2 regions of the Marinobacter sp. M1C genome follow, and region 2 is predicted to be linked to the other one. Evidence: riboswitches for the same ligand, from Rfam matches in the RefSeq annotation. Region 2 holds a riboswitch; the other holds the start of a gene.
The links. Region 2 has a riboswitch for cobalamin ahead of MIH19_RS21625 (ribonucleoside-diphosphate reductase subunit alpha). Riboswitches for the same ligand answer to the same signal wherever they lie in the genome.

Region 1 (5,830 bases), 470 kb from region 2:
CAGTAATCCGGCCAATGTGTGCAATAACGTGGTTTTACCAGCGCCGTTGGGGCCCAGCACGCCCCATATCTGACCGGGCTCTATGCTCATGCTCAAAGGGAAGCCGTCAGGCCGACCAGGTACGTTGATAATCAGATCACGGGTGCTCAGCGTGCTCATCAGCGGCTCCGGTGCAGCAGGTACAGGAACGTAGGCACGCCCAGCAAAGCAGTAATCACCCCAACGGGCAGCTGTTCGGGCGCAATCATAGTGCGGGCAAGAGTATCTGCCAATACCAGCAAGGTACCGCCAGCCAGTGCGCTGGCAGGAAGGATAATGCGCTGATCGTTGCCCAGAATCAGTCGCAGCATGTGGGGCACAATCAAACCCACAAATCCGATGCTGCCTGCGGTGGTGACCGCCGTTGCTGTCAGCAGGCTGGCCAGAACGTAAATTGTCCATTCCAAAGGTCGCACCGACACACCCAGCGCCGCGGCTTGCATGGGCCCCCGCGCCAGCACATTCAGGTTACGGGCCAGGGGCATAATCACCACCACCGACACCGCCAGCACTGCAACTGCCGGCCAGGGCGAGCGGGCGTAGGACACATCGCCCATCAGCCAATACAGCATGCCGGGCAGTTTGTAGGAAGGGGTAATGGCCAGCATCAAGGTAATCACCGCACCCCAGCCGGCCGCTACTACAACGCCAGTCAGCAACAGGCGGGACGGTGTCCAGCTGCCGGTGCCGTGGGCAAGGCCAAACACCAGCACGGTTGCCAGCATGGCGCCGGCAAAGGCCGAGCCCGATATTATCAACGTGCCCATTCCCATCAGCATGGCCAGTAATGCGCCAACGGCTGCGCCGCCTGAAAGCCCAAGCACGTAAGGATCTGCCAACGGGTTGCGCAGCAACACTTGCATCAGGGCGCCTGCCACTGCCAACAACCCGCCGGTGCCAAACGCCGCAAGCGTGCGCGGCAACCGCAAATCCAGCAACAGGGTTCGGTGCAGCGTACTGCCTTCGCCCTTAATAACCTGCCACACATCCGCAGGCGAAACCGTCACGCTTCCCAGCGCCAGCGCAAAAGCCATGGATGCCAGAGCCAACAGGCCTAAGCTGACCAAAGCGCGGGTCATCGGTTCAGAACCCGGGCGTTAGGGCCTTGTCTATAATCGTTCACGGGCGTTTTCCAGTTTTTCACAGACTGTTTGTATGGCATCAAGCAACCTCGGCGTAGGCCGGGAAATAGGCGAAGCCGGCACGAAAAGCAGATTGTTTTTTTCCACCGCGGTCAGCCCCGCATATTTCTTCCATTCATCCAACTGGTCGTCGCTGACGCCATCAACGCTGCCGGTAAGAATGGCATCGGGGTCTGCCTGCAACACAACTTCCGCACTGATTCTGGGAATCAGCCGCTGCATATCGCCAAACACATTCACACCGCCACACAACTTCAGCACTTTGCCAATCAGGTGCTTGTTGTTCACGGTCATTAAAGGTTTCTCCCACACCTGGTAAAACACCGGTATGGGTTTAACGCCGGCATACTGCTGCGTTAAAGCGGCAACCCCAACGCGGAAGCGCTCAGCTTCGGCATAACCTTCCAGCTCGGTACCGGCTAGGGTGGAAAGCCGTTCAATAACGTTAGAAACCCCCGCAAAGGTGCGGGGTTCTATAGCAAAAGTGGGCACGCCCAACTCATCAAGCAGCTCGACCTGTGCTGGCGGGTTACCTGTTACCCAGGTAACCACCAGATCAGGATCAAAGGCCAATAAAGCTTCCATGTCGACACGGGTGTGGCTGCCAATCAGAGGGCGTTCAAGGGCCGCCGGGGGATAGTCGCTGTAATTGACTACGGCCATTACTTTGTCACCGGCGCCGGCCGCGAACATCAGCTCTGTGGCGCCAGGCGACAAAGTGATGACGCGCTGGGCGGGGGCTGATAAACAAAGCTCTTTTCCGGTGTCATCCACAGCGCAACGTTGCATCTCACCGGCTGATGTCGGATACGCCAAGATTGCTACTAGAAACCCAAAAGCAAACCTGAAATTCAACCAGTGAGAAACCACGTTTTTACTCCAGTCTTTATGACTTACTGAATATCATAGCGAACGGACAGCATGGCTGTGCGGCCTGCAGAGATGTACTTCACACCGTCAAAACGCTCTGCTGTTGAGTACTCTTTATCAAGCGCGTTAACCAAAGTCAGGCGGGTGCTCCAGTTTGAAGCAAAGCTCCAACCTGCGCGGATATCCAGTGTCCCAAAGCCCGCCAAACGTTCAGTGTTAGCTCCGTCGTCATAGCGATCTCCTTCGACAATCACCGATCCACCAAACTCAAAGTTATTGATGGTTTTATCCAGATCAAATCGAGCCGTTTGCTTCGCGCGGCGTGCCAACTGGTTTTTGGTGTTACGGTCTTCAGGGTCCATGAAGGTTAGTGCAACCGCTGCCCGCCAGCCGTCGTGTTCGTAGCCGCCACCTAACTCCGCTCCGCGAATTCGTGCCTCGTCGACGTTAACACGAGTATCAACGGTGCCAATCTGCCCAGAGCTAATCAGGTTATCAATATCCATTTGATAAACAGCCAGGTCCCAAAACCATACCTGGTAGTTTCCGCTAACGCCCAGTTCATAGCTGTCTGATTTCTCGGGTTCCAGGTCAGGATTGCCCTGGTAGTTAAACGATAATGGCCAGTAGAGGTCATTGAACGTAGGCGCTCTGAACGCCGTACCGTAACTCGCGCGGACACGGTGTGATTGGTCAAAACTGTAACCCAATGCCAAGCCACCCGTTTCGTTGGTGCCGTAGGCTTCGTTGTCATCGCCGCGAAGACTGAGTTGAGCATCAACCGGGCCAAAGTTCAGGCGCAACTGGCTGAATACCGCCGTATTGGTTCTACTGGTTTCTGAATAATTCTGGGAACCGCTGACCTCATCCTGCTGCAGCTCTGCACCCACAACCAGCTCATGGACATTGAACGAGAGGGTATTTTCCCATCTAGCCTGGCGCAATCGCGTGTTATAAATGCTGTCGCCAAAGTCTGTGAACGACTCAGTTTCATCCCGTGATTCGGCAAACTGAATACCCATTCGCCAACTGTCAGTCAGTGGCGTCATCAACCCAAAACCGACAGTGCGGATCAGGTAATCAATATTGCCACCTTCGTACTCGGTGTTGCCCTCAGACTGCAACAACATGATGCTGGCTTCACCGCCGTTATCGAGCGTGTGCACAACCCGGCCAAGGCCGGCGGTATTGCGAAACCCCTTATCTTCACCGTTCTCGATAATGGCCGTGCCGTCACTCTCTTTATGCAAGCCGCTCAAGCTGAAACGCGTGTTGCCAATCGAACCAGAAGCACCTGCACTGGTTTTTTGGGTATCAAAGTTACCTGCACCAGCCTCAACCCAGCCCCGCTGACCCTGTTCCGGGTCCAACGAGAAAGCCTGAACCACACCGCCCATAGCGTCTGCGCCGTAAAGCGAGCTACGCGGGCCACGTACAACTTCCACGCGTTGAATAAGATCTGTCGGAACGTACTGCCAGGAGGCACCGCCGCCCGTTGCAGAGTGCAGCTTTACGCCGTCAATCAGAAGAACGGTACCGGCATTCTGTACACCGCGGGTAAAAACGCTGGTTGATTTGCCAAAGGAGCCGTTACCAACCACGTTGATCCCCGGCTGGCCGCGTAAAAGGTCAGAAAAATCAGCAGGCGCTTTCGAGCGAATCTCTTCTTCGCTGATAACAGTCACCGACGCCAAGCTCTCACCCACAGTTTTAGGGCCCAGCGTAGCAGTAACCACAATCGGATCCAGAGTCGCGCCGGTAGATTCTTGGGCAACCGCAATAGAAAGAGGACTTAATGCAAAAGGCACCAACAGACTGCTGGCAACAAACCGGAAAGCTTTCATGAAACGCACTCGTAGACACACCACGCGCACCCGCATGGTTAGTTTTTTGGTGCTGCAAAGAGGCGCAAAAGCAGGCCGCAAGTGAAGCGGGCGCCTTACAAAAGGTGGGGAAATGCCGTGAAACAGGGTCGGTGTTTACCCACCGCAACTGCCCTCCGCAGCGTTCGGTGTGTTGACAGGCCGGTCTCCGGACTTGTGAGCTGTATTGCTGAACGGCACAAGCCTTCCCATGCGTTTGCACAGTGGCACCTTTCTTAGCCGTTCACTCACTTACCGTTGCGGGGGCAGTGCCGGACTTTAACCGGCTTCCCGTTTCACTGTTGTGGCGATGATGATAACGCCAAAACAACACCTGAAAACGACGGCAAGGCTAACAACGCGTTAATCTCTGGTCAATGATTAATCACGGGAGGCGCTCGCCAACGCCTTTTCCAGACGGCGCCATTGACTCTCGTCTGACGCCAAGCCGAAGCGCACCATACCGGGCTGTTCGAATACTCTTACCAGCACGCCTTGCGCGGCGAGGCAGTCCGCCAGTGCGGTTGGGGCATCGGTGCGAACAGTATGGAACAAAGCGCTTCCGCCCATCGGGTTCAGTCCGGCTGAATGCACTATTTCTCTTAGCCTTTGAGCGCTACTCTGCAAGCGGACACAGGTATTTTGCTGCCAGTTTAAATCCAACAGCGCCTTTGCCATCACATAGCGCGCAGGACCATTCACCGCCCATGGCCCCAGCTTTTCCGTCAGCCTGTCCACAAGATTCTTATCGGCAAGCACGAAGCCGGCGCGTATCCCGGCCAAACCAAAGAACTTCCCCAGCGAGCGCAGAACAACCAAGCCCGGCCGGCCGCTCTGGCAGGCCAGGCTAAAAGCGGGCGTGGGGTCCATAAACGCTTCGTCCACCACCAGCCAGCCACCGCGTTTTTGCAAACGCTTATGCCAGCGCAACAGCGTAGAGGGAGAAATGACGGCACCCGTGGGGTTGTTAGGGTTGATCCACACCAGCACGTCAAGCTGATCCAGCCAGCGATCGTCACAACCCGAGGCGCCGCCCTTGACCTGTTCACGTCCTATTGGAACCATTTTGTGACCAGCAGAACGCCAGTGGTGCCCATGTTCTTGATAGCCGGGTACCGGAACACCTACACGGCAGGGTTTGCGTAATTTGGGCAGTGCCATAATGGCCGCTTGGCTGCCGGCAACCGGCACACAACCAGCAGCCAAGGGTGCGCCTGACCAATGACGAATAATCTCTTCCAGGCCGTCGTCGTCTTCTGGCAGGCGCTGCCACACATCTGCCGGCAACTCCGGCACCGGCCACCCCAACGGGTTGATGCCGGTCGATAAATCCAGCCACTGTTCGCGCGGAATGCCCCAGCGCTTTACCGCGTTATTCAGCCGCCCGCCGTGCTGTAGCATCACGACCCCGCCACCGCGACAACAAGGCCGGTTATGGCGAATATAACAGCCAACCAAAGCCAGGTGCCGTGGCGTACCAGTGCAATAGCCGCCTGGATACTGTTGGCACTGGCCGGGCTGGTGCCGCCAAGATACGGGCGCTGTTTTACACCTTGCGCATAGGGCGACGGGCCACCGAGTTGCACATTTAAAGCACCCGCGCCGGCCGCCATCACCGGGCCAGCATTGGGGCTGTCCCATTGGGGCGCCTGCCGGCGCCAGCAGTACCAGGCCAGCTTGCGATTGCCTAACAGCGTGTAGGTTAATGCCGTAAGCCGCGCAGGCACCCAGCCCATTACGTCGTCCAGCCGGGCAGCGGCACGGCCAAAGTATAGAAACTGCGGGTTGCGATAACCCCACATGGCGTCCAACGTATTCACAGCACGATGCACAATAACGCCAGGTATACCGCCCACCAAAAACCAGAACAGGCTGGCAAACACAGCATCGGCGCCATTTTCCAGCATGGATTCGGTG
Region 2 (5,830 bases):
GGTTTACTGAACCCAGGTTGCACACGGCGATTTCGTCGGCGCTGGTGTTCAGGGTGATTTCTGTGCACAGGTTAGAGCTGTGTACCACGCCTTTGTGCTGCTGCGGCGAGCGCAGGTTGCAGGGGTCTTTGAAGGTTATCCACGGGTGGCCGGTTTCAAACAGCACGGTCAGCATTTTGCGCCACAGTTGCTTGGCGGGGATGGTTTTGAACAGTTCGATTTTGCCTTCTGCCGCCAAGGCTTCGTAGTGCTGGTAGCGCTCGCGGAAGGCGTTGCCGTATAAATCGTGCAAATCGGGCGCGTCGTTGGGGCTGAACAAGGTCCAGTCGCGATCTTGACGCATGCGCTCGATCAGCAAATCTGGCACCCAGTTGGCGGTGTTCATGTCGTGGGTGCGGCGGCGTTCGTCACCGGTGTTTTTACGCAGTTCCAGAAATTCTTCGATGTCCAGGTGCCAGCTTTCCAGATAAGCACACACCGCGCCTTTGCGCTTGCCGCCTTGGTTTACAGCAACTGCGGTGTCGTTCACCACTTTCAGGAACGGCACTACGCCCTGGCTTTGGCCGTTGGTGCCTTTGATGCGGGAACCCATGGCGCGTACTGGCGTCCAGTCGTTGCCCAGGCCACCGGCCCATTTGGACAACATGGCGTTATCACGAATAGAGCCGTAAATGGCCTCCAGATCATCGCCCACGGTGGTCAGGTAACAGGACGACAGCTGGGAATGACGGGTGCCGCTGTTGAACAATGTGGGGGTGGACGACATATAGTCGAAAGACGACAGCAGTTCATAGAACTCGATGGCGCGGCTGTTGGGATCGTCTTCACGCAGGGCCAAGCCCATCGAAACGCGCATGAAAAACACCTGCGGCAATTCCAGACGGGCTTCTTTCCAGTGCAGGAAGTACCTGTCATATAAGGTTTGCAGGCCCAGAAAGCCAAATTGCAGGTCACGCTCGGGTTTCAATGCAGCGCCCAGGCGCTCCATGTCGAAGGTGGCCATGGCTTCGTCCAGTAATTCGTAACGAATACCGGCGCTGATGAAGGTGCTCAGGGCTTGCGGGTAAACTTCGGCAAGGCTTAAAGATGCGTCGAGTTTTAACGCCGTCACGTTTTCTAGCCGCAGCTGTTCCAGCAGTAGGCGGGCGGTTACGGCGCTGTAGTCCGGTTCGCGCTCTATACGGCCACGGGCAGTCATGACCAAAGCCGACAGAACCTCAGCTTCGTCGATGCCGTTGTACAGGTTGCGTATAGATTCTTCCACCAGGGATTCGGCGTCAATGCCGTCCAGCCCGAAGGCTGCGTTGTCGACCTGCTGTTTCATCAGGCCCAGGTCTAGCGGTACGGTGCGGCCGCCAGCTTGTTTTACGGTCAGGGTTGGGTGGGCTTCCACCGGTTCGTGCAGAGCGCGTTCGCGGGCGTGTTCTTCACGGTACAAAACGTAGGCCCGCGCCACTTTTTGCTCTTCGGCGCGCATCAGGGCCAGTTCTACCTGGTCTTGAATGTCTTCAATGTGAACTTTACCGCCCGCCTTCAGGCGGCGGCTGATGGCCTGCACCACCTGCTCGGTTACGCGGTGAACGGCGTCGTTAATGCGGGCAGAACCTGCCGCCTGGTCGCCTTCCACCGCCAGAAACGCTTTGGTGACGGCAACACTGATTTTTGAAGGGGTAAAATTAACCAGGTTGCCATTGCGCTTGATCACCTGCAGCGATGCCGCGGTGGCGGTGCCTGTCGCGGATGGGGCGGCCTGTAGTTTGTTGGGCAGATCGTTCGATAAGGCAGACATAGCGGGTTATCCTGAATACGCGTTTATTCGTTGTCTTCGCGTACGCAGGCAGTCACAACCGTGGCAACACCTGAAGCTGCCATCGGGCAATAACGCACAACAAGCCATAGCGGCCAACGTGCTGTTACTGAAACTGTTGCTGCTCACCTGTGTCGCGAAGGTGCAGTGATGCGTTCTTGGCAGGTCTTCGGACTTAGGGGCGTGAACGGTGTGTCTGTTCGTTCGGCCTTGTGTGGCGACTTCCCGGCAACTGCCAGTGTCTGTGTGCCACACTTGTTCCCCAATACCGCTGCGCGTCAGTTCCGGAGTCTCACCGGATTCCCGTTACCAGCTATAGTGATGTAAGCGGTCAAAAAATTGCTTTTTTGGTCAAATGGTGATTAAGCGCTGACCAGATTGGTTGCGCGTTAATCACTAAAGCTCACTACATCTGGTATTCAACCAAGAACTCGAACACTATATACGGGAATAGACCCATGAACAAGATACTCTCCATACTCTCGGCATTCTCAATACTGCCGCTATTCATATTCAGCTCAGTCGCACTTTCTCAATCAGAAGAGACAACGCCCCACCTGCCCCGCTTCTCTGAAATGACAAGCATCACCGACGGCTGGGAGCCTCTGGAGTTTCCCAACATAGACCAGCATTCCAGCTATCAACTGTTGGTTGAGGACGGTGTGCAGGTGGTCAAAGCCGACACTGCCGGTGGTGCATCCGGGCTGATTGCACGGTTAAACGTGCAACCTCGGGATTCGTTGATTCTGCGCTGGCGCTGGAAGGTGTCGAATGTATTTGCCAAGGGCGATGCCCGCAGCAAAAACGGTGATGATTACCCGGCGCGCATTTACGTGGCTTTTGAGTTTCAGCCCGACAACGCCGGTTTTTTTGAGCGCGCAAAGCGCAAAGCGGTGGAGGTGGTGTTCGGGGAAGCGCTGCCGGGCAATGCCATTAACTACATTTGGGCGAACCGGCTGCCTATCGGCGAATGGGTGAATAACCCTTACACCGATAAAACCCGAATGTTGGCCGTGAGCAGCGGCGCGGACAAAGCCGGGGATTGGGTGAGCATTGAGCGGGATATTATGGCGGACTACCGCAAAGCCTTTGGTGAAGAACCGCCAGCCATTATCGGCATTGCCATCATGTCGGATTCCGACAACACCGGCGAACAAGCAAGCGCCTGGTATGGCGATATACAACTCATAAAGGCGCCATAACGGTTATAAGTCCGGAAAGCCGACAATTTTAGAACCTGGCCCCAAACGCCGCAACGGTGGCACCTCGCCCTTTTCAGCCAGGCGGATGTAGGCGTCATCAAATTGTTCGCGCAATATTGAAGCTTGCGGACTGCTGAGGGCAAACACCCATACGCCTTTTCGTGATAACAGCTTGGTGGAATGAAGATTCTCGTCGCCAGGCGCCGAAAGCAGTTCCTGCACGGGCCTTCGATAATCCAGCAGATAATCGCCACGGTTGCGCTTGAGCATATCAATTGCGGCGCGGTGGTTTGGCGCTTCGGTCACGGCGATGTCGCTCTGTTTCTCCATCCACGACATCAATCCACCATAGTTATAGCCGCTGACGACAATCACACGCTTGTGTTTAATCTGGTCAAACGTTTTCAGTGTTTCCGTTGTGTTCAGGTGCCAGGCATGCAGCTCCACCGTGACGGGGCTTGCCCAGCTTTCCAGAGTTTCGTACACCACCAAAGGCGTGCCACTGAGAGTCGGCGCCAAGTCCAACCTGCCGTTGCGCAGGTGCAGCAGCATGCGGCTGGGGGGTAGAAATACAAAATTGGGGGCGTAACCCGCTTCAACAACCACTTTGCGGGTGGCTTCGACGAATTCACCTGCTGGCTGGCCCCGACTGTTTTGGTATGTGAATGGCGCAAAGTCGGTGTACCCCACCTGCAAAGTCTGACGAGTTTGCGTTGGATCTGCTGACGCTGATGGCGACGCCAATGCAAAACCAAGCAGGCAGGCCGTACATTCAACCATTAACGCCAGCCCGCGCTTGCGGTGGCCAGGTTTGAACAGTAATGCAAAGGGGCAGTCCATGGCGCTCACCTTGATTCATTGAAACGTCCTTCAAGACTATCAGAGCGCCAAAAAATCTTCACATAGAAGCCTTATATTTTTCAGCCTTGGGCTTGGGCTGGCCGGGTTACCCGGTCTACCAGATACACCAGGCTGTGATAATCGACACCACTGTGACTGCTTAAACCAATTTCACAAGTACGGCTAGTCGATACGCCCTCGGTGCAATGCTGTACCACCGGCTGCAGGGTGCGCAAGGCGTGGTCATTCAGTTCCGGCGTGGTGAAGCCCTTGTCGCCGGCAAAGCCGCAGCAGTGAATATCTTCGGGCACCACAACGTTGGTACTGCATTTACGGGCGATATCAATCAGTGCCTGCCCTTCCCCCAGATGCTGGGCGCTGCAGGTAACGTGTACCGCCACCGATTCGCTCTGCGGCGTAAACGCGAGCCGATCGAACAGATGGCTGCGAATAAACCGCACCGGATCGTAAATATCCAGGCCGTGGTTCTGTTGTTGCAGCAATCGCAGGGTGCAGGGGCTGGTGTCGCAGTAGATCGGGTCGCGGCCGTCGCGGCTGGCACGTTTTACCGCCGCCAGCATTTCGCTGCGCTTACGATCCGCCTGCTGTGGATAACCTTTGGACGCAAACGGCTGGCCGCAGCACAGCGAATCCATGCCTTCCGGGAAAACGACCTCGTAGCCGGCCTTCTCCAACAGCTGCCGGGTTTTTCCCAGCAGCGGCGCCTGTTCGCTGTCAGAACGCGCCGGGCCCATGGCGTGGGACACGCACGCCGGCAAGTACACCACCCGCGGTTTTTCAGTAGCTACCGATGGCTTCGCATGTTCAACCCAGCGCACCGGTTGCGGCATGGCTGGGCTCCAGGACGGAACACGACCACCGCTGAGTTTCTTACTGGCTTCAGTCCAGCGCTGCAGGCGGGGGGCGCCTAACAAACGGTTGGCGGTGTCGGCCGCTGTCAGCATCAGCCGGGTGCCTTTTAGGGCGGTAGCAAAGTGTGCGGCCAGCCAATCAGCGCGGCTATTGTGATGCGCCTTGTCGGCGCGCAGCTCGCGTACCAGATCCCCGGTGTTGATGCCCACGGGGCAACGCTGGGCGCAAAGACCCGTGGCGGCACAGGTGTCTATTCCCTGATATTGATAGGCTTCTTCCAGCTCGCGGGTATCTATACCCGCGCGCTTTTTGGCCTGAATGTCACGCCAGATTACAATGCGCTGACGTGGGCTCAGGCTCAGGCCCTTAGACGGACACACCGGCTCGCAGAAGCCGCATTCAATGCACTTGTCGATAATCTCGTTAGCCGCCGGCAGCGGTTTGAAGTTCTTCAAATGGATGCCGGGGTCTTCCGACAGCACCACATCCGGATTCAGAATGCCCTGTGGGTCCAGCAGGCGCTTTATTTTCCACATCAGCTGGTAGGCATCTGTGCCCCACTCCAGCTCCACAAACGGCGCCATGTTGCGACCCGTGCCGTGCTCGGCTTTCAAGGAACCACCGAATTCCACCGCTACGAGTTGTGCCACATCACCCATAAAGGCCGCATAACGCGCTACCTGGGCTGGGTCGTCAAAGCTCTGGGTGAACACAAAGTGCAGGTTGCCTTCCAAAGCGTGGCCGAACAGGATGGCTTCGTGGTAGCTGTGTTTTTCGAACAGCTTGATCAGGCGGTTCACGCCTTCCGCCAGCTGCGGAATAGGAAAGGTCACGTCTTCAATGATCACCGTGGTACCGGTGGGACGAACCGCGCCAACGGCCGGAAATGTGCCTTTGCGGATGGCCCACAGCTGGCCGGACAAGGTGGCGTCTTCGGTGAAATCTACCTGTTGTTCCACGTGGAACGGCGCCAGCACCCCGCGAACCTGCTCGATCTGTTCGTGCAGCAGCGACTGGCTGGCCGCACGGGTTTCAATCAGTAAGGCACAGGCATGGTCTGAAAGAGCTTTTACCCAGGCCGGCAGGCCGGGTTGGTCTTCCACCGATC

Region 1: another riboswitch for cobalamin. It lies ahead of MIH19_RS01350 (TonB-dependent receptor); the one in region 2 lies ahead of MIH19_RS21625 (ribonucleoside-diphosphate reductase subunit alpha).

What each region holds. Positions count from the first base shown of each region.
Region 1 covers NZ_CP092289.1:294,045-299,874, reverse strand. Annotated here, with positions in the region: gene MIH19_RS01365 (ABC transporter ATP-binding protein) at 1-159, opposite strand, end outside; gene MIH19_RS01360 (iron ABC transporter permease) at 159-1,118, opposite strand; gene MIH19_RS01355 (cobalamin-binding protein) at 1,149-1,970, opposite strand; gene MIH19_RS01350 (TonB-dependent receptor) at 2,075-3,895, opposite strand; cobalamin riboswitch at 4,056-4,266, opposite strand; gene cobD (threonine-phosphate decarboxylase CobD) at 4,295-5,314, opposite strand; gene cbiB (adenosylcobinamide-phosphate synthase CbiB) at 5,314-5,830, opposite strand, start outside.
Region 2 covers NZ_CP092289.1:4,571,202-4,577,031, forward strand. Annotated here, with positions in the region: gene MIH19_RS21625 (ribonucleoside-diphosphate reductase subunit alpha) at 1-1,789, opposite strand, end outside; cobalamin riboswitch at 1,950-2,158, opposite strand; gene MIH19_RS21630 (DUF3047 domain-containing protein) at 2,266-3,009, shown strand; gene MIH19_RS21635 (transporter substrate-binding domain-containing protein) at 3,013-3,849, opposite strand; gene MIH19_RS21640 (FAD-binding and (Fe-S)-binding domain-containing protein) at 3,930-5,830, opposite strand, start outside.